Linked DNA regions of Rhodothermus marinus. The protein of the gene in region 1 interacts with the protein of each later gene in a pairwise test. Links are inferred from orthologs where the notes say so. Each region holds a gene or a part of one and is shown in the gene's direction. Other genes may lie near its edges.

Region 1 (8,025 bases):
GCGTGCCCTTCTACAACTGCCCGGTGGAAGGCCATGACGTCGTGGTGCCCATCGATGCGATCATCGGCGGGCCGGAGTGGGCCGGCAAGGGCTGGCGCATGCTCATGGAGTCGCTGGCGGCCGGGCGGGGTATTTCGCTGCCGGCTTCGTCGGCGGGCGGTCTGAAGCTGATCTACCGCGTCGCTTCGGCGCATGCCCGCGTGCGGCGTCAGTTCGGGCTGCCCATCGGCATGTTCGAGGGCATCGAAGAGCCGCTGGCGCGCATCGGCGGCTTCAACTATCTGGTCGAGGCCGGACGCGTCTACACGTGCGGTGGCCTGGATCGGGGTGCCAAGCCGGCCGTCGTCTCGGCCATCATGAAGTATAACACGACCGAGCTGGGGCGGCAGGCCATCAACGACGGCATGGACATCCTGGGCGGCAACGGCATTTCGCGCGGACCGCGCAACCTGCTGGCCCACGGCTACATCGCCGCGCCGATCGGCATCACCGTCGAGGGCGCCAACATCCTGACGCGCACGCTGATGATCTTCGGGCAGGGGGCCATCCGCTGCCATCCCTACGCCTACAAGGAGATCTCAGCGCTGGAGCGCGGCGACGTGCAGGCGTTCGACGACGCCTTCTGGAAGCACGTCGGCCTGGTGGTGCGCAACGGTGCCCGGGCGCTGCTGCTGAGCCTGTCGCGCGGACGCCTGGCACGTACGGGCGTCTCGGGCCCGGCCGCCCGCTATGCCCGGAAGCTGGCCTGGGCCTCGGCTTCGTTCGCCTTTCTGGCCGATCTGGCCATGGCCGCGCTGGGCGGCAACCTGAAGCGCAAGGAAAAGCTGACGGGCCGCTTTGCTGACATCTTCTCCTGGATGTACCTGGCCACGGCCACCATGCGGCGCTTCGAGGCCGAGGGCCGGCGCGAGGAAGACCGGCCGTTCTTCGACTGGGCCATGCAGTACGCCTTCCACCGGATGCAGCAGGCGTTCGACGGTCTGTTCGACAACCTGCGCATTCCGGGACTGACCTGGTTCCTGCGCGGACCGGCCGCCTGGTGGTCGCGTCTGAACCGCCTGAGCGCGCCGCCTTCGGACCGGCTGGGGCATCGGGTGGCTCAGCTCATGCTGACGCCGGGCGAGCAGCGGGAGCGCATGACGGCCGGCATGTACGTACCGTCCGATCCGAACGAGGCGCTCGGCCGCCTGGAGCGGGCTTTCCAGTTGGCCTACCAGGAAGACGAGCTGCTCAGGAAAATCTATGCGGCCGTCAAACGGGGCGAGCTGCCCAAGGCGCGGCCGGAGCAGCTCGTGCGCCAGGCCGTCGAAAAAGGCATCATCACGGCCGAGGAAGCTGGCCTTATCCAGGAGGCCGAAGCGGCCCGCTGGGATGCCATCCAGGTCGATGCCTTCACGCTCGAAGAATACCGGCGCTACTACAATGCGCCGCCGGCCGGCATCGAAGCGGCCGGCGACGGCAGCCGCGAGGCGGTCGCGACCGAGTCGTAACCGCACGCAGCAGGCACCGCAGGGGACCGGCCTCGGCCGGTCCTTTTTTTTCTTGCGCTGCCGGCACGCCCCTTTCTGGAACGTTGCCTGCCAGCGGGCGTGAATAACAAAATGTCTGCTGATCAACCGTGCTCCAAGTCAGCAATGCGTTATCTGGATCGTATTACCATCGAACCCGGCAAGCGCGGCGGTAAGCCCTGCATTCGTGGCATGCGGATTACCGTTTATGACGTGCTCAGCTATCTGGCCTCGGGTATGTCGTACGACGAGATTCTGGAAGACTTTCCCTATCTGACAAAGGAAGACATTCTGGCCTGTCTGGAATATGCGGCGGCTCGTGAACGGCACACACTGATGGCTCCTGCATGAAGCTGCTGTTTGACCAGAATCTTTCGCCGCGCCTGGTTGCCCGACTTGCCGACTGCTATCCCGGGTCCGCGCATGTCTCTGAGGTGGGATTGGATCGGGCGTTGGATGTTGAGGTGTGGGAGTTCGCTCGGGGTCATGGCTATGTGCTTGTAAGCAAAGACGCTGATTTTGCCGAAATGAGTACGCTTTACGGCGTTCCCCCCAAGGTGGTCTGGATCGGACGTGGTAACTGCTCTACTCGTGAAATTGAGGAAATCCTGCGCCGAAACTACGAACTCGTGGTGGAGCTTGTGCAGAGCGAAACAATGGGTATCTTGCTTCTGGTCTGAGTGCCCCTTTCTGGAACGTTGCCTGCCGGTAGGCGTGAGACTGCCCGCCCGGTCCGATCGCCGGGCGGTTTTTTGTACGGAAGCAGCCCGATCGTTATGAAGCGCCTGGTCGTTGTCGAGTCGCCGACGAAAGCACGCACCATCCGCAATTTTCTGCCGAAGGACGGCTTCCGCGTCGAGGCCAGCATGGGGCACATTCGCGATCTGCCGGCCTCGGCGGCCGAAGTGCCCGCCAACCTGAAGCACGAGGAGTGGGCGCGGCTGGGCGTGCGCATCGATCGCGACTTCGAGCCGCTTTACGTGATCCCACGCGACAAGCGAAAGGTGGTGCAGCAGCTCAAAGAGGCGCTGAAAGAGGCCGACGAGCTGTACATCGCCACCGACGAAGACCGTGAGGGCGAATCTATCGGCTGGCACCTGGTCGAGGTGCTCAAACCGAAGGTGCCGGTCCGCCGCATGGTCTTTCATGAGATCACGCGGGAGGCGATCGAACAGGCGCTGCGCAATCCGCGCGACATCGACTACAACCTGGTCGAGGCGCAGGAAGCCCGGCGCATTCTGGACCGCCTGGTGGGTTACCTGGTGTCGCCCGTGCTCTGGCGCAAGATCGCCCCGCGACTGTCGGCCGGACGTGTCCAGAGCGCGGCCGTGCGGCTGCTCGTGCTGCGCGAAAAGGAACGCATCGCGTTCGTCCCGGCCACCTACTGGGACCTGAAGGCGCTGCTGGAGCAGGAGGGGCAGACGTTCGAGGCGGTGCTGACGCATGTGGGCGGCATTCGGGTGGCCGGCGGCAAGGACTTCGACGAACACACCGGGCGGCTGAAAGAAGGGCTGGTGGCCGGCCGCGACGTGATCCTGCTCGACGAGGCGCAGGCCCACGAGCTGGCCGAGCGGCTCCGTCACGAAGGCTGGGTAGTGGCCGACGTCGAAGAACGGGTCGTGACCCGTTCGCCCGCGCCGCCGTTCATCACTTCGACGCTCCAGCAGGAAGCCAGCCGCAAGCTGGGGCTTTCGGCGCGGCAGACCATGCAGATCGCCCAGCGACTTTACGAGCAGGGCTACATTACCTACATGCGCACCGACTCGACCCACCTGTCGCAGGAGGCCATCGAAGCCAGCCGTCGAACCATCGTCGAGCGCTACGGCAGGGAGTACCTGAGTCCCCAACCCCGCCAGTATCAGAGCCGCGTCCGCAATGCGCAGGAAGCGCACGAGGCCATTCGGCCCGCCGGCCGCGAGATGAAGACGGCCGAGGAGCTGGGCCTGACCGGCATCGACGCGGCGCTGTACGACCTGATCTGGAAGCGTACGGTGGCCTCGCAGATGGCCGATGCGCGCTTGCGGCTGCTGACGGTGCACCTGGAGGCCGGCGACCGGGAGCCGATCGCCCGCTTCCGCGCCTCGGGTCGGACCATCGAGTTTCCGGGCTTCTTCCGGGCCTACGTCGAAGGGAGCGACGATCCGGAGGCCGCCCTCGAAGACCGCGACCAGCCGCTGCCACCGCTGAAAAAAGGCGACCGGCCCCGCTGCGTACAGGTCGAACCCCAGCGGCACGAGACGCGCCCGCCGGCTCGCTACACCGAGGCCACGCTGGTCAAGACGCTCGAGCAGGAAGGGATCGGTCGGCCGAGCACCTACGCGACGATCATCGACACCATCCTGCAGCGCGGCTACGCCGTGCGGCGCGGCAACCAGCTCGTGCCCACGTTCATGGCCTTCGCCACGAACAACCTGCTGGAAGCCTATTTCGAAAAGCTGGTGGACCTGGGCTTTACGGCCCAGATGGAGGAGGCACTTGACGAGATCGCCCGGGGCCGCCAGAAGACGGTGCCCTACCTGCGCCAGTTCTATCAGGGCGAAGAGGGGCTCGAACGCATGATCGACGAGGCGCTGCGACGTGTGGATCCCCGCGAGGTCTCGACGATTCGCTTCCCGCAGTGGGAGCCCTACGTGGTGCGCGTGGGCAAGTACGGGCCGTACGTCGAGGGGCCGGTGGACGGGCAGATCGTAACCGCCTCGCTGCCGGCCGATCTGGCGCCCGGCGACGTGACCCGCGAGAAGCTGGAGCAGATCCTGCGGGAAGGACAGATCGAAGACCGGGTGCTGGGGATCGATCCGGAAAGCGGGCAGCCGGTGCTGCTCCGGCGAGGCCCCTACGGCTACTACGTGCAGCTCGGCGACGACGAACAGGCCGGCAAGCCGAAGCGGGTGGCGCTGCCGCCGGGCATGGAGCCGGCCGTGGTGGATCTGGAGAAGGCGCTGGCCCTGCTGAAACTACCGCGCACGCTGGGTACGCATCCCGAGACCAGCCAGCCCGTACTGGTGGGCATCGGCCGCTACGGGCCCTATGTGCAGCACGGGCGGACGTTCGCCTCGCTCAAGGAAGAAGACGACGTGTTCACGATCGATCTGGAGCGGGCACTGGAACTGCTGGCCGAAAAAGAAGCAAGGAGCCGGCCGCTCCGCGTGCTGGGGACGCATCCTGAGACCGGCGAGCCGGTGGAGGTCTGGGAAGGCCGCTACGGACCTTACGTGAAGCACGGTCGCACGAACGCTTCGCTCCCCGAGGGACGCGCGCCCGAAGCCGTCACGCTGGAAGAGGCGCTGGCCCTGCTGGAAGAAAAGGCCGGCCGAAAAGGAAAGACGCGGGGCCGCCGTCGCCGCTCGAAGTGAGGCGAAACGTCCGGTGTTTTTTGTCATCCGAAAAATGTTTTCGGGCGGCACGCGCAACCGTGACGACCACGGACGTGTAATACGATTTCCGGAAAATCATAGTGCACGGGCGCACACGGCGGTGCGCCCCTACCAGATCCTTGACGTTTTCCCTATCCCGTAGGGGCGGACCCCTGTGTCCGCCCTATCATGCCCGCCGGATCACGTCTGCCACCCGGGGTGTGGCACCCTCATGTACTGGTAAATCAGCGATCCCATATTCGCAGCAAATCGGGGACAGCCTTTTCAGGCCTCGGCCTTCTGGATCCAGCGCTCCAGCACGGTCTTGAGTTCGTCTTTCTTGAAGGGCTTGGCGATGTAGTCGTCCATGCCGGCCTCCAGGCAGCGTTCGCGCTCGCCACGTAATGCATTGGCCGTCATGGCGATGATGGGCGTGTGGCGTCCCAGATTGGCTTCATGCTCGCGGATCAGCGCCGTTGCCTCGAAGCCGTCCATCACCGGCATGTGCACGTCCATCAGGATGGCGTCGTAGCCGCCGCGCAGTGCCGCCTCGACGGCCTGCTTGCCGTCGCTGACCACATCGCACGTGTAGCCCAGCCGCTCCAGATGATAGAGCGCCACCTTCTGGTTGACCGGATTGTCCTCGGCCAGCAGGAGATGCCCGCGGCTCGTCGACCGGGGCGTTGTGGACGGTGCATCGCTCGAATCAGACTGGTCGGGCACGGTGGCCGACTCCGTCCGTTGCGGCTGTTGCTTTTCGGCAGCAACCGACCGCATTTCCTGAAGCACCCGGACCAGCGTATTGAACAGATAGGACTGACGGGTGGGTTTGGACAGGACGGCGGCAAAGAGCGTCTCGTCCATGGCCCGGTGATCCTCGCGGGTGAAGAGATAAGAGCTGAGCAGAATCAGCGGCGTGGCGGCGAGGGCCGGGTCCTGTTTGATCTCCCGGGCCAGCATGATGCCATCCATTTCGGGCATCATCATGTCCAGGATGGCCAGTTCGAACGGATGGCCCTGGCGGGCGGCCGCCCGCATCAGCTCCAGCGCCTCGGCGCCACTGCGGGCCAGCGTGGGCACCATACCCCAGCCCAGCGTCTGGCGGCGAAGGATTTCCCGGTTGGTTTCGTTGTCGTCCACGATCAGCACGCGTACGTCTTTGAGCAGCGCCCGCCGCTCATCTCCGTTCAGCTTACGCTGTGACGACAGCCGGAAGGGAATGCGCACCGTGAACGTGGAGCCTTTTCCGACCTCGCTTTCGACGCCGATCGTGCCGCCCATCATCTCGACGAGCTGCTTGGAGATGGCCAGGCCCAGTCCGGTACCGCCGTAGCGGCGCGTCGTCGAGCCGTCCAGCTGGGTGAAGGGCTGGAAAAGATGCGAGAGCCGATCCGGTGGAATGCCGATGCCCGTATCCCGCACCGAAATACGCCAGTAAGCGCGGCGCTCGTTCAGCCGTTCCAGTTCGGCTTCGACGACGACCTCGCCGCGTTCGGTGAACTTGATCGCGTTGCCGATCAGGTTCGAGAGCACCTGGCGGAGCCGGTGCGGATCGCCCTGCACCTCGAGTGCCCGCTCTTCGATGAAGCAGATCAGTTCGAGCTGTTTGGCCGCCGCGCGCGGGGCAAACAGCGTGATGACGTCTTCGATCGTTTCCTGCAGGTTGAAGTCGATGTTTTCCAGCTCCAGCCGTCCGGCCTCGATCTTCGAAAAGTCCAGTATGTCGTTCAGAATGGTCAGCAGCGTCTCGCCGCTCCGATGGATGATCTCCACGCACTCGCGCTGCTCCTTGGTCAGATCCATTTCGAGCAGCAGCTCGGTCATGCCGAGCACGCCGTTCATGGGCGTGCGGATCTCATGGCTCATGTTGGCCAGGAATTCGCTCTTGAGGCGGCTGGCCCGCACCAGTTCCTCGTTGGCCCGCTCGAGTTCTTCCTTGGTCTGCCGCAGGTCTTCCAGCGTGGCCTTAAGCTGGCGTTTCTGGGCCTGCAGCTCGGCCGTGCGTTCCTGGACGAGCGCTTCGAGCTGTTCTTTCTGCTGTTCGATGCGATAGATCCGGTAGCGATGAATACCGCCCACCAGCAACCCCAGCAGCGTGACCACCAGCGCCGCGAACCAGGCGGTCTGCCAGAAGGGCGGCGTGATCTCGAAGCGGGCGGCGGCCGGGCGCGACCAGTCGGAGGTGGGCTTGCGCGCCTGGACTTCCAGCACGTAAAAGCCGGCCGGCAGGTTGGTCAGGAAAATGGTGGGCGACTCCAGCGGGCGCCAGCCTTCCTCGCTGCTGATGGGCTTGCGCAGCCAGGAGCGATTGCGCTGGAGGGGCTGGAACGTCAGGTTCCAGTCCGTATCCATGCTGCGCAACCGGTAGCGTAGCTGGATCTGCTCGGCGCCGAAGAAAGAGAGCAGCGCCACGCGCGCCGTCAGCGTGTTGGCTTTGTAGGAGACCTGGACGAGGGAGTCCGGGTTGACCGGTCGGTCTCCCAGTTGCAGGTAAGTCAGACGAACGCGCGGGGGACGGTCGTTCCACAGGTCTTCGCGCGGGTTGTAGTGGCTCAGCCCGTCCATCGTGCCGAACCACAGCGTGCCGTCCACGTCGGCAAAGAAACCGCCGGCATTCGACTCGTAGCTGGCGTAGCCTTCCAGCGGACTGTAGTTCACGAAGCGCTCCCCGTCGAAGCGATCGACGCCCCGCGAAGTGCCGATCCAGATGTTGTTCTGGTGATCAACGCCGATCGAATAGACGGCGTCGTTGTGGAGGCCATCGGCCGTCGTGTAGGTGCGAAAGCGATTCTGCTCGGGATCGTAAACCGTGATGCCCAGCGCGGCATGGTAGCCAAACCAGATCCGCCCCTGCAGGTCTTCGGCCAGAAAGTAGGGATTGTTGCCGGCCAGGCCGTCCTTCGAGGTGAAGGTGCGCCAGTGGCGGCCGTCCCAGCGCGACAGGCCCATGTCGCCGGAGATCCACACGTGTCCCCGCCGGTCCACCAGCAGCCGCGCGTCGGTGAAGACCTGACCCGGCACTTCCACCGGGATGAAGCGCGCACCGTTCTGGCGGAACACGCCCAGATTCTGGGCGGCCAGCCAGATGCGTCCCTGGTGGTCTTCCACGATCGACATGACGCTGGCCTCGTGGGGGAAGCCCGGCACGCGATGGAAGCGTCCGT
Region 2 (2,969 bases), 340 kb from region 1 along the record:
GGGGTGATCGACGTAGCGACCCAACCACCCCGCTGTGGCGGCCAGCACCAGCGTCAGTGCAGCGACGGGGCGCATCACTCCGGCAGCCGGGCGCGGGCGATCGTGTTGGCGTCGGTGCCGAACCAGAGCGTGCGCGTGGGCGCATGGAAGAACATGTGCCGCACGGCCCCACCGCCGCTCGGAATTTCCGTAATGCTGAAGAATTCGGCCGTCTTCGGGTCGAAGCCCACCAGACGATTGGGGTCAGGTCCCGTTTCGACAAACCAGAGGCGGTCCCGGTCGTCGACGGCCATGCCGTAGGGACGGGCGCCTTCACCGCCGGGCACCGGCCATTCCTGCACGTTACCGCTGGCCGGATCGTAGCGGCCCAGATAGCCCCCGGCGTAGTCCACGTACCAGATGGCTCCGTCCGAGGTGCGGGCCAGCCGACGCGGCCGGGCCTCGGCGCGGGGCAGCGTGATCTCTTCCAGCTTCATCGTGGCCGGATCGACCGTCAGCAACTTATTTGTGCCAAAGGCTGCCACCCATGGGCGTCCCGAAGGATCAACCACGATGCCGTAGGGCCGCGCCCGGGGCGTGGGCACCTGGAACAGCCGAATGGAACCGTCGGCCGGATTGAAATGGCCCACGAAATTGCCGCCCTGCACCGTGAACCAGATGGTGCCGTCCGGTGCAAAAACCAGCGTATGCGGATCGCGGGCAGCCGGATCGGGCATCGGGTAGCGCTTCACTTCGCCCGTGCGGGGATCCAGCCGGCCGATGTAGGCAGCCCGGTTGCCGGCAATCCAGACGAACCCGCTCTCGTCCACGATCAGGTTGTGGGGACCGGTGCCTTCCGGCAGGTCAAAGCGAGTGAACTTGCCGGTCGCCGGATCCAGGTAGGCCGCATAGTCGCCGCGCTGGCCGACGAACCAGACGCGCCCATCGCGATCCACATACGGATCGCGCGGCCGCGTATCCGGCCAGGGCACTTCCCACTCGGTGATTTCCACGGGCGGCCACAACGCCGCGGCCATCACCAGCAATCCGCCGAAGAGGTAGGAGGCAACACGCATGGCTTTTCGAGCCTGTTCTGGAGGTATAGCTTTCAGAAACTAAATCATTCACCGCAGGGTAGGGAGGACGCTGTTACGAACTGCACGCGTTTGTTATGAACGGTAGCTCCGGCGATACCTATCGGGTGGTGGCCGGCACGGCGCGGGCCGAGTTGCGCGAAAAGGGCTCTCGCTTTATCGCCGAAGTCTTTCCGGTGGAGACCGAGGAGGAAGCCGCGGCGGCCATCGAAGCGGTGCGCCGTCGCGAACACGCGGCCACGCACCACTGCACGGCCTACCGGCTGGGACCGGAAGGCGAGCTGTTCCGGGCCAGCGACGACGGCGAGCCATCGGGCACGGCCGGCTTGCCCATTCTTCGCCAGATCGAAGCCCGCGGGCTGACCAACACGCTGGTGGTGGTGACGCGCTACTTCGGCGGGACCAAACTGGGACGCGGCGGGCTGATCCGGGCTTATGGCGAGGCGGCCGCACGGGCACTGGATCTGGCGCCGGTGGCCGAACGCGTCATCACGGTGCCTTTCCGGTTGCGCTTTGCCTACGACGACACGGCGCCCGTCATGCGCCTGATCGAACGCATGGGCGCCCGTATTCGCGAGACCTGCTACGACGCCGAGACCGAACTGCTTGTCGAGGTACCCCGCTCGAAAGCCATCGCCTTTGCCGAGGCTTTCGTCGAAACTCTGGCCGGTCGCGGTCAGTGCGAGGCGCTGAAGCCACTCCCGCGCACAACCTGATCGATCAGCCGCTGCATCCGGGCATGGTGCGACCCTTCCCAGTAAACACGGCCGCAGGCGGGGCAGCGGTAGAACTCGGTGTAATGGGCACGGATACCCGGCGGTAGTTGGGCGGCCACGGCTTCGGCTTCTACGGGCTCCAGGGGCACGTTGCAGCACATGCAGCGACTGAAGGGATCGACGAATTCGTGCAGCTCGAAGCGGTCCAGCACTTCGGCCAGTTGTTCCCGAGGGGAGGTGGCGCGCACGAAGTAGCCGTACCGCACGGCCTTACGGGCCAGCAATCGTCGATCGCGCGTCAGCAGCACGCGTCCGTCGTCGCCCGCCCGACGGGCCAGCGCCGCATCGCCGGGATCGGGATCCGACAGGTGCTCGGCATCGAAGCCCAGCATGCGCAGGTAGCGCGCCAGCCGTCCCAGGTGCGTGTCGAGCAGAAAGCGCGGCGGGCGCTCCGGCGGCAGCGTATGCAGCGGCGCAGCCGGCAGCAGCCGGTAGAAGATCGGGTAGAAGCTCAGTCGCTCGCCTTCTTCAGGCCGGTAGTCGAAATCGACCGGACATCCGTCGGCCAGAATCAGCGCGACTTCAGGAGGCGGCACGTTGAGCTGCACGAGGATTTCCCGGACCGTGGGCCGCCCCAGAAAGCCCAGCTTGAAGGTGCGCTGTTTCCAGCGGGAGGGTAGAAAATCGTTCAGGACGGCATAAAACCGGAGCCAGAGCGTACGCATCAGCTAATCGTTCACCGCCGAAACCGACGAGTCCGGGGTTTCGGTCTGTCCACGGCGCATGGCTTCGACGGCCAGCCGGTCCACCCGGTTGTTCAGGGCGTCGTCGGCGTGGCCTTTGACTTTCAGAAAACGCACGTCGTGTCGGCGGGTGAGTTCCAGCAGCGCCCGCCACAGGTCCTGGTTTTCGACGGGCTTCTTGCTGGCCGTGCGCCAGCCGTTACGTTGCCAGCGTTCTACCCATCCTTCCTGAAAGGCGCGTACGATGTAGTTACTGTCGGTATAGACGTCCACGCGGCAGGGCTCCTTCAGCGCCTGGAGCGCTTTGATCACCGCTGTTAATTCCATTCTGTTGTTCGTCGTGTGCGCTTCGGCACCCTGCAGCACCTTTTCGTGCTGATTGTAGCGCAGAATGGCCGCCCAGCCGCCGGGGCCCGGGTTGCCGCTGCAGGCCCCGT

Evidence for each region. Proteins that work in one complex are often made in the same cells at the same time.
Region 2: the proteins of topA (region 1) and GYH26_RS10855 interact in binary tests that used the Escherichia coli proteins (3 or more experiments, as listed by UniProt). The link is inferred for Rhodothermus marinus from one-to-one orthologs.

The regions. Positions count from the first base shown.
Region 1 is NZ_AP019797.1:2,161,801-2,169,825, reverse strand. What follows is about bases 1,925-5,072. They hold topA (type I DNA topoisomerase), read left to right. Parts: upstream 1,925-2,284; coding sequence 2,285-4,861; downstream 4,862-5,072. Other genes in these bases: GYH26_RS09400 (DUF5615 family PIN-like protein), read left to right, coding at 1,925-2,188. Also shown: GYH26_RS09410 (acyl-CoA dehydrogenase), read left to right, coding at 1-1,490; GYH26_RS09405 (DUF433 domain-containing protein), read left to right, coding at 1,635-1,859; more of GYH26_RS09400, read left to right, coding at 1,856-1,924; GYH26_RS09390 (hybrid sensor histidine kinase/response regulator), read right to left, coding at 5,147-8,025. UniProt on the Escherichia coli protein: Releases the supercoiling and torsional tension of DNA, which is introduced during the DNA replication and transcription, by transiently cleaving and rejoining one strand of the DNA duplex.
Region 2 is NZ_AP019797.1:2,508,661-2,511,629, reverse strand. It holds GYH26_RS10855 (IMPACT family protein), read left to right. Parts: upstream 1-1,150; coding sequence 1,151-1,789; downstream 1,790-2,969. Other genes in the region: rnhA (ribonuclease HI), read right to left, coding at 2,518-2,969; GYH26_RS10850 (Mut7-C RNAse domain-containing protein), read right to left, coding at 1,750-2,514; GYH26_RS10860 (Vgb family protein), read right to left, coding at 75-1,055; GYH26_RS10865 (choice-of-anchor V domain-containing protein), read right to left, coding at 1-75.